One region of the Alteripontixanthobacter maritimus genome, then DNA from elsewhere that is predicted to be linked to it. Evidence: predicted binding sites of a transcription regulator. Region 1 holds the regulator's gene; each other region holds the start of a gene.
The links. The regulator LexA, encoded in region 1, represses DNA repair genes until DNA is damaged. The targets are predictions, from matches to a motif close to GTTCCNCNCTTGTTCT.
Positions count from the first base shown of each region.

Region 2: a site for LexA is predicted at 1,991-2,006, ahead of HME9302_RS10140 (DUF3072 domain-containing protein). Genes of this name have one in related genera too.
Region 3: a site for LexA is predicted at 1,590-1,605, ahead of HME9302_RS12080 (MmcB family DNA repair protein). Genes of this name have one in related genera too.

Region 1 is NZ_QBKA01000002.1:1,197,407-1,200,683, forward strand. It holds gene HME9302_RS06020 (molybdopterin molybdotransferase MoeA) at 1-935, shown strand, start outside; gene lexA (transcriptional repressor LexA) at 1,019-1,711, shown strand; gene HME9302_RS06030 (ComEC/Rec2 family competence protein) at 1,872-3,277, opposite strand, start outside.
Region 2 is NZ_QBKA01000002.1:2,038,987-2,042,263, reverse strand. It holds gene ftsH (ATP-dependent zinc metalloprotease FtsH) at 1-228, shown strand, start outside; gene HME9302_RS10150 (hypothetical protein) at 387-779, shown strand; gene HME9302_RS10145 (DUF3667 domain-containing protein) at 780-1,886, opposite strand; gene HME9302_RS10140 (DUF3072 domain-containing protein) at 2,038-2,271, shown strand; gene rpoZ (DNA-directed RNA polymerase subunit omega) at 2,352-2,696, opposite strand; gene HME9302_RS10130 (phospholipase D-like domain-containing protein) at 2,860-3,277, shown strand, end outside.
Region 3 is NZ_QBKA01000002.1:2,445,284-2,448,560, reverse strand. It holds gene HME9302_RS12095 (long-chain-fatty-acid--CoA ligase) at 1-833, shown strand, start outside; tRNA gene HME9302_RS12090 (tRNA-Arg) at 864-940, opposite strand; gene HME9302_RS12085 (hypothetical protein) at 1,107-1,514, shown strand; gene HME9302_RS12080 (MmcB family DNA repair protein) at 1,695-2,162, shown strand; gene HME9302_RS12075 (sterol desaturase family protein) at 2,260-2,991, shown strand; gene HME9302_RS12070 (DUF2141 domain-containing protein) at 2,952-3,277, shown strand, end outside.

The DNA of each region.
Region 1 (3,277 bases):
CTGTTCGCATATCGACCGGTGCCCATTGTCCGGCCGGAACGCAGGCAATCCTGATACAGGAGAACGCCCAGGTCGAAGGCGAGATCTTGAGCCAGGCCGATGGTGCGCTGGTTCCCGGCGAACACATTCGGAGAGAAGGCTTCGACTTTGCCGATGGCGACCCATTGCTGCCTGGCGGAACCCGGATCGGCCCGGCACAGATCGCACTTGCCCGCGCGGCAGGTCACGGCCGGCTTCCTGCAAGGCGTAAACCGCGGATCGTTATTCTGGAATGCGGGGACGAGTTGACCTCCGATCCTGCGTCGTGCGGGCATGGGCAAATACCCGCCAGCAACGGCGCGATGCTCGCCGCGATGGCAAGCGCGGAACTGTGCGACATAGTGGCCACCCCACCCTTGCGCGACACGCCTGACGCTCTGGTCGACGCATTGGATGCCCATGCCACCGCCGATCTTCTGGTTTTCTCCGGCGGCGCCTCGGTCGGCGATCACGATCATGTTCGCCCATCGCTCCAACGGGCCGGCGCGGACATTGCGTTCTGGAAAGTAGCGATGCGGCCCGGCAAGCCGGTGATGGTCGCACAGTTGGGCAAGCAATTAATCCTCGGCCTGCCGGGCAATCCCGTGTCGAGCTTCGTCACGGCCTTCCATTTCATGCTGCCTGCAATCCGGCGGCTTTGCGGTGCGAGCGAATGCCTTGTGCGCCCCGTACCGATCCTATTGGGACGGGACATGGCTGCGGTCGGTGGACGGCAGGAGTTTGTGCGCGCGCAAATAGCAGACGGGGTCGTCACACCGCTGGACCAGCGCGACAGCAGCGCGCTACTTACGCTCGCCACCGCAAACGCGCTGATCGATCGGCCTGCTCACAGCGCAGAGATGAAAGCAGGAACACACGTTCCGACCTATCCGATCCAGAATGGCGGAAATGCTTGACTTGATGAAATTCGTTTCCTAATTGTTCCGTATTCGTTCACCATAAGGTGGCGAAGGAACGGGCGATTAAGGAGCATTTCGCCATGCTGACCGCAAAGCAGCACGAACTTATTCAGTTCATCCAGCGACGCCTGGAAGAAACCGGCATTTCCCCCTCTTTCGAAGAGATGAAGGACGCGCTGGACCTGAAAAGCAAGTCCGGCGTCCACCGCCTGATTTCCGCGTTGGAAGAACGCGGCTTCATTCGCCGCCTTCCGAACAGGGCGCGTGCGTTGGAAGTGATAAAGCAACCCGAAGATGCGACGCCAGTGTCCGCTGCGAACAGCGCGGATAACAGCAATGTGATTTCTCTCGCAGCGGCGAAGGCTGCGCGGGCACCCGAGCCTGCTAACGACGTGATCGACGTACCCTTGCATGGGCGTATTGCGGCAGGCGCACCGATCGAGGCGATCGAGGGGCAGAACAGCCTGCCTGTTCCTGCCGCATTGCTCGGCCCCGGTGAACATTATGCGTTGGAAGTCTCCGGCGATTCCATGATCGAAGCAGGTATTTTCGACGGTGATTTCGCTCTCGTGAAGCGCACCGATACCGCGCGAGACGGGGAGATTGTGGTGGCACTCGTCAATAACGAGGAAGCGACGCTTAAGTATCTGCGGCGCGAAGATGGGCAGGTCGTGCTCGATCCAGCCAATCAGGCCTACGACGCACAGATTTACCGTCCGGGCGAAGTAGAGGTTCAGGGCAAGCTGGCAGGACTGCTACGGCGCTACCACTAGTAGCGCGAAAGCTACCAACAGAGAATTTGAAGTTGGCAAGGGGCGGCAGATTGCTGCCCCTTCGCTTTATTAGCTTCTCGCGCGGGGGTCTCGGTGCTCTAAGAATGTGCAGCGCGGTGAATTTGCAGCCAGTGTTTGCGTAACCCGCCCGGCTTGCCAGTCATCGGTCGTCCGGTTTCCACCACCCGTGGCTTCCCTGCGTATCGGCAACGGCATCGAAGCGCGCTCCGTCCAGATCAACGGCCAACCCTCCAGTTTGCTCCAACAATCTGCGATCCGCCTTAAGCCAGCGCGGCGCACAGCTTTGCGGCAGATATCGGTCCGCAACCACGATATCGCTGCGTTCGCACGCTGCGGCAAGCGCGCGCTCCTCGACCAGATCCCGACTTCGGGCGAGCAGGATTTGCCAGGTCTGCCCGCCCCGCTCCAACGCCACCACGCAAAAGTCCGGGCTACAGCTCGCTCCCGGCCAATCTGCGATGGCCACAGGCTGCCCGGCCACACCCGCCAGTTCGGTAAAGTTGTCGAGGACATAGCTGCTGCGACTATCCCGGAGCAGGATAAGCTGGTTGCCCTCCCCCGCTATACCGACATGCCGACCATCGCCGGAAATCAACATATCAGGCGCGGGAGTTGCCGCCGCCATGACAGCGGCGGTTGCGATCGGCAGGAGACCATATAGCCGCGCATTACCGCGCCACAACGCAAGCCAGAGCGCCCCGCCCACATACAGCATCACTGTTCCCAGCCCAATCTGGGGTGCCAGCTTCACAGCGCCCGGCAGCGACGCCGTATAATGTGCTATACCGAGCAGCGCCTCCAGCGATTTGCCTGCCACCCACCATGCCGGTGCACCCAGCCCCACCACATCGAGGAACAGCGCCACTGCGATGAGCGGCATCGACGCGAACGTCACCAGCGGGATCGCGATTACATTCGCGAACGCCCCGAATAGCCCCGCACGATGGAAGTGGAACATGACGATCGGCATAAGCGCAATCTCGATGACGAAGCCGGTCACAAGCAACATCACAGTCCCCCGCCCCATCCGCGCGAACCAGCTTTCGTCCCTTGTTAGCAGGAACGCCCGCACAGGTGCGCTGTTGTGCAGGGCGACGATGGCGATCACAGCGCTGAAACTCATCTGGAAGCTGGGTCCGACGAGCGATTCCGGCCAAAGGAGCAGCACGAATAGCGCGGCCAACGCGACCATTCGCAAACTCAATGGCTCCCGCCCCAGCGCCAGCGCCGTCAAGACAAGCAGCGCTGCTACACAGCTGCGCACGGTTGGCACCTCCGCCCCGGTCAGGAGTGTGTAAGCGACACCCGCCAGTGCAGCCAACCCGGCAGCCACCACCGGCAACCGCACCCTCAATGTCAACCATGGCCATAAAGCCAACAGCCGTATCGCGAGCAGATACGCCGCCGCGATCACGGCGCTGACATGCAGCCCGCTGATCGATAGCAAATGTGTGAGGCCGGCATCGCGCATCGCGTCGGCATCGCGCTCGGTCACGCCGCCCCGGTCGCCGCTGGCAAAAGCGGCCGCGATTGTACCGGGCGATC
Region 2 (3,277 bases), 840 kb from region 1:
ACCGACGTGTTGCAAGGGCAGGAAGACAAGCTCCACGTGCTCGCGCTGGCCATGCTGGAATATGAAACGCTGACCGGCAAGGAAATCGACGAGCTGATGGAAACCGGCAAGCTGGAACGCCCCGATGAACCGAGCGGACCCGTAGCGCGTCCGGTGGGCGGGTCGTCTATTCCAAAGGCGGGCAAACGGTTCGGCGGCTCCGACGAAGGTGCGCCGGCTGGGGCCTGACGGGTTCGCATTAAAAGGTCGCAAGACGATTTTGCGGGGCGCGTTCCAGCTGGAACGCGCCCCGTTCGTTTGTCTGTGATTAGCGTGCGAAGTGTCGTCAGTGTGCGTTCATCGCCGCCGGCTAGGTGACAGGCGGTCATTTAGGGGAGGGCAATTCCGTGCGTAAACGGTTCAATTTTCTGGTTATCGCCGCAGGCACTGCGCTGCTTGCCGCTCCGCTTACCGCTGCGCCAGGCGATGCGAACGCGGACGAATTTTACCGCGACGCCAAGGAATTGAATGCAAAGGGCATGCGCGCCATGTTCGACAAACGGACCAAACCCCGCATGGCGCAGATCAAGGACGCAGCCGAGACTGTGAAGGCTGCCAACGAGGTCGCTACCAAAGCGGGCAAGCCGCTTTACTGCGTCCCGGCTGCCGCCCGGAAAAAGGGTATCGATGTCCCTTTCATCATCAGCCGCCTCGGCGCCATACCCGAAAGCCGACGCAAAACGATGACGCTGAAGAAAGCTTGGAGAGAGGTGCTGGTGACGGAGTACCCTTGCAGCTAATCAGCTGACGACCAGCACCGTCATGATCGTTATGAACAGACTGATGACGATCCAGATAAAGACGGACAGCACCAGCATCCGCCAGGTCGCGCCCCACCGGCTCAAACCGTATGTGCCCTTCAACTGGCGATACAGGTGAAACGGTGCATACAGCATGGGTAGCAGCACCAAAGGTCCCCAACCGGTCGCGCCAAGCGCGGTCATGATAATCGCCAGAAAGGTCATGAAAGCGATCGAGTAGGTCACAAACACCGTGTGATCGTACATCCGGAACTTGCGGCTGAAGGGGAACAGCAACCATATGAACGGCAGGCTGAGCGGTATCAGCAGCCAGCTCAGCTTGTATGAATTGGTCTGCAGTTTGTAGACGAGCAGATCGGGGTTTTCCTTGGCCTTCTTCCAGGCATCGTTGATCGAATCCACGATATTTCCGGGCGTGCTGTCCGCCACCACCAATTCTTCATCCTGCGGTATTTCGCCTGTTTCGTACATGCCTGCGAGCTTGGCGAAAAAGACGCGCTCCTCCTTCAGCGTTGCTATTTCCTCCCGAAGTTCGGCAGCATAGCCTTCGCTGATGTCGGGATCGGTTAAGGTTTCCTGTTTGCTCGCCACCCGTCGATCGATCTCGGCCACCGTTTCGATGACTTCGGGTTCGGTGGCGATATCAGGACCGTTGTCGAAGTTTCCAACGCCACCAAACAGGCTAATCAGCGCGAAGGTGATGAAGATGGTGAACAGGAACAGCGCGATGGGCGAGATGTACCGCGCGCGCTGTCCGTCGATGTAATTGCGCGTCAGCTTCCCCGGTTGCCAGGCCAATACTGGGAGTGTGCGCCACAACTTGCCTTCAAAATGTAGCACGCCATGGACCAGATCATGGAAGAATGCGCCAAGGGTCCGATGCAAATGCGCCTTCTGGCCGCAATGGTGGCAATGCGCGCCAGCTAGCGGTGTGCGGCAATTGAGGCAGGCCGCTTCACCGGTATGACCGACGGTTACCGTGTCACCGTCCGCGCCCTGCGCCGTTCCGCCCGCTGCGGGCTCGACCGCACGTGCGACCAACCCTCCGGTTGCCATGGCCCCGGCTGCTTCCCCAAGATCGCTCATCCGAAGAACCCGTTCATGCAATCCGCCCTTCGCGGAAGATTGTAGCGAAGGCAAAGCCGTCGGTCGAGATGGCTGACGGCAAGATCAAAATTACACATGCAGCTGGAACATTAGAAGAACAAGTGTGTTGATTGGGCAAAGGAGAATTCACATGACTGCCACGACCCCGAACGAACATCCCAAGTCCGAGCCGACCTCTAACGCGGTAAAGGATCCGGACAATTGGACCACAGGCGACGAGAAGATGACCGGCGCACAGGCAAGTTACCTCAAGACGCTGAGCGAAGAAGCGGACGAGCCGGAAGCGTTCGATACCGATCTTACCAAGGCTGAAGCGTCCAAGACTATCGACGCGCTGCAGGAAGAAACCGGCCGCAGCAAATAACGCCGACTTTGCCATAGATACGAAAAGGGCCGCTTCCGGTGAACGGAGCGGCCCTTTTTCATAGCTACCGTGAAGCTGCCTCAGCCGTCGTAATCGGCACCCACGCTGGTGGAGCGGGTCGGGGCCGACGCAGTAATCCGCAAGGCTTCTGCCGACTGGCTCAGCGAACCGATTTCATCGATATCGTCATCATCGTCGGGCAGGATCTTCTGCAGGCCAGTGACCACCGATTCCATCAGTTCCTTGGGCTTCAACGTCTGTTCCGCGATTTCACGCAGCGCCACGACGGGGTTCTTGTCCCGGTCCCGGTCCACGTTGAGTTCGGCACCACCAGAAATCTCGCGTGCCCGTTGGGCCGCAAGCAAAACGAGGTCGAAACGGTTGGGAATCTTGTCGACACAATCTTCGACGGTAACGCGCGCCATAAGGGCACTCCGTAAAATGCAGGTTTGATAAGGAGAACGTGAAGGCGGCCATTACGGCCCGTGCCGCCAAAAGTCAAGATTTTCCGCTATGTTTGCGGGCGTGTCTCCGGCCGCGTTCCCAGCGACTTGCGCAGTTCGGCCACCGCCGCCAAAAGGTCACCCCATGGGGACACTTGAAACGACCGAAGGCGAGGCCGCGGCAACAGCGAACGATTACCGCGATCCAGAACCGTTCGATTTTGAATCTCAAGGACAATCGCTGCGTTTCTATCCGGCAGGCGAGGATCGGCGCAATGCGCTGATTGAGCTGGTCCGCAATGCCCAAACCTCGCTCAAGCTATGTTTCTATATTTTTGCGGAGGATGAAGTCAGCACCGCTTTGCGCGACGAGCTGGTCGCGGCTGCTGCGCGCGGTGTCAATTGTGTGCTGATAACCGACCGGTTCGGATCGCCGGCAACCGACGAATTCTTTGCCCCCTATACCGATGCAGGCGGACGACATTTCAGCTTCAGTTCCAAATGGACCCACCGCTATCTGATCCGCAACCATCAGAAAATGGCGATCGCGGACGACAGTCGCG
Region 3 (3,277 bases), 1.2 Mb from region 1:
CGGATATTGCCAGGCATCAGGTGAAGTGGATTTTCCTGGTACCCGCCGCGCTACGTATCATGCTCGCCCATCCCGAGGCGGACCGGGCAGACTTCAGCTCGGTCCGCGGGCTTACCTACGGCGCCAGCCCGATCCCGCTCGATTTGCTGAAGGAAGGGGTGGAGCGGCTGAAATGCGGCTTTGCCCAGCTTTACGGGTTGACCGAAACCTTTGGCACGGTGGTCACCCTGTCACCGGAGGATCACTTGCCGGGCCGCGAACATACGCTGCGATCGGCCGGGCAGGCCCTGCCGGGTATGGAACTGCGTATCTTGGGCGAAGATCTGGAAGCGCTTGGCGCGAACGAAACCGGCGAAATCGCCATTCGCGGTCCTGCAATCATGGCCGGTTACTGGAAGCGCGAGGAAGAAACGGCGCGCGTCATGCTGGACGGCGGCTGGTTCCGTACCGGCGATGCGGGCTATCTCGACGAAGACGGCTATCTCTTCATCCAGGACCGGATCAAGGACATGATCGTATCCGGCGGGGAGAATGTCTATCCAGCCGAAGTCGAAAGCGCGCTGTACGGGCATCCCGCCATCGCCGACGTCGCGGTAATCGGCGTGCCGGACGATGCCTGGGGCGAAGCGGTCAAGGCAGTGGTGGTACGCAAACCCGGCACCGATCTGCAAGCAGGCGATGTGATCGCCTACGCCCGCGAACGGATCGCCGGGTTCAAATGCCCCAAAAGCGTGGACTTCATCGCCGAATTACCCCGGAACCCCTCCGGCAAGATCCTGCGCCGCACCCTGCGCGAACCCTACTGGGCCGGACGCGACCGGCAGGTAAACTGACCAAGGTGCCGGATCGCCGGACTGAAATTGTGGTGCACCCGAGAGGATTCGAACCTCTGGCCTCTGCCTTCGGAGGGCAGCGCTCTATCCAGCTGAGCTACGGGTGCCGGTGCATTTTGCCAGGTTGACCCGGCGCAGGCGGGGCCTTTAGCAAAGGGCGATGCGCTGCGCCATGGGGAATGTGGGCCGGGATCGTCAGGGGCTGCTTGGCCACGGCTTGCCCGCCCGCGCGTTAGCGAATTGGCAAGCGAAATGCGGTTAGGGGTGGCATCCATGAACGCTGTTTCGAACTCCTTCCAAGGCACCGCTGCGCATTCTGCGGCACCCGCAGGTGCGGGCGATGAGCAGACAGACAACCACGCAGATAACCAAGCAAGCGCGTTTGCAGCCGAGTGGGCGGCGGTCGAGGATGCGGCGCGGGCGGTATCTTTCATGGCCGGTCTCGCGCCGGAACCCGCCTCGGACCAGCCTCGCGCCTTCCCGGATCTAATCCACGAAGCCGGCGGTTGGCGCCTGGACGAGGCTGCGCAGCGGCTCGCCGATCTCGCCGCGATCCTGACGCCCGGCGTAGCCGCGCTGCTAGGCGTGCTGGAACGAGGGCAAAATGCACGGGTACCCGCGCTCGTTCTGTGGCGCGAATATCACGCTTCCCGTTCTGCCCTGCTGGCTTTGGCAAAGTAACCGGACACGCCGGAACGCCGGCTAGCGCGCCGCCTGACATTTGTGTCGCCTCGGAAGCCATGGGCGCTTGACCGTGTTCGCTATTCGTTCCACATTGGCAGCATGAATTCACGCGCTCTCGCCCGCCCTTCGATGGATACTCCGCAGATTCGCAAACCGGCAACGGATCTGTCCCGCGACATGATTGCCGATGCAGTTGCCGTGGCGCGGGGTATCAAGCGCCTGTTTGCGCGCAACGATATCTGGTGCCTGTCCGAAATGCCGCTGCGCAACAACCGGCGGGCCGATCTGATGGGGATCGATCCCAAGGGCCGTATCGTAATCGTGGAGATTAAGGTGAGCCGCGCCGATCTGTTGGGCGATGGCAAATGGCCCGATTATCTCGATCATTGCGACCGCTTTTACTGGGGCCTGCCGCCCGAGCTCGACCGTGCCGTGCTGGAGGGAGAGGATTATCGCCCCGATTGCTGCGGGGTGATCGTGGCGGATGGCTACGATGCGGAAATCGTGCGGCCTGCGCCCTCCCACCCGCTGGCTGCTGCTCGCCGGAAGGTGGAAGTGGAACGCCTGTGCCGCACATCGCTACGGCGGCAGGTCGTTGGCGCGGACGAACATTGCGCGCCGTGGGGCGCCGGCGCCGGAACCTGACTACGCCCGGGAGTGCGGTCCCCGGTGCGGACGTCGCGCGCTCGTGCAAACCGATAGGCCTCGCGCTGCGTTAACCCTTGCGGCATAGGATGGCGGCATGACCGGCACCCTGTTCCTGTCCCTGGTTCTGACCAGCGCCGTGATGACGGCGATCGTGGCTGTGCGCTATCTTGCCATAAGCGGCGGGTTTGCATGGCTCAGCCGCAAGGTCCGCCCCGGCATTTACGACGGGCTTAGCCCCCAGATCCGGCGCGAATTGCGCTGGTCGCTCTTGTCGGCGGCGATTTACGGCATTCCGGCAGGCTTTGCGCTGTGGGGGTGGAAGGAACACGGCTGGACGCGTGTTTACACCGGCTGGGACGCGATGCCCTTGTGGTACCTGCCGGTCTCGCTGTTCATCTATCTGTTCGTCCACGACACATGGTTCTACTGGACCCACCGGTGGATGCACCGGCCGCGCCCATTCCGCGTCATGCACGCGGTTCACCATGCCAGCCGCCCGCCCACGGCCTGGGCCGCGATGAGCTTCCATCCGTTCGAGGCGCTGACGGGGGCGTTCGTCGTGCCGCTGTTGGTGTTTTTAGTTCCCATTCATGTATCCATGCTAACAGCCGTGCTTACGATCATGACGGTGATGGGCGTCACCAATCACATGGGATGGGAGATGTTTCCGAAATGGCTGGTGCATTCGCGCGTCGGGGCATGGCTGATAACGGCCAGTCATCACCAACATCATCACGAGGCCTATTCATGCAATTACGGCTTGTATTTCCGGTTTTGGGACAGGCTGTGCGGGACCGATCGCGGGCTGTCGCCAAACGCGGGCTGACGCTTTCCGCCCTGACCGTGATGGCGGTGGCAGGCGCGGTTCCAGCAGCCTCGGACCCTGCGCCGCCAGCATCTGCGACAGGGGCTACTTCGAATGTCGAGGTTTCGGTGACCAACCTGCGTTCGGGCAAGGGCAGGGTGCTCGCCTGCATGACGCGCAGTGCATCCAGCTTCCCCAAATGCGGCAAGGACCGGCTGGCTTTCCGGGTGATGGTGCCCGCGTCGGGCGAGGTTCGCCTGCGTTTCGAAGGTGTCCCCGCCGGCACATACGCAATCGCTTTGCTGCA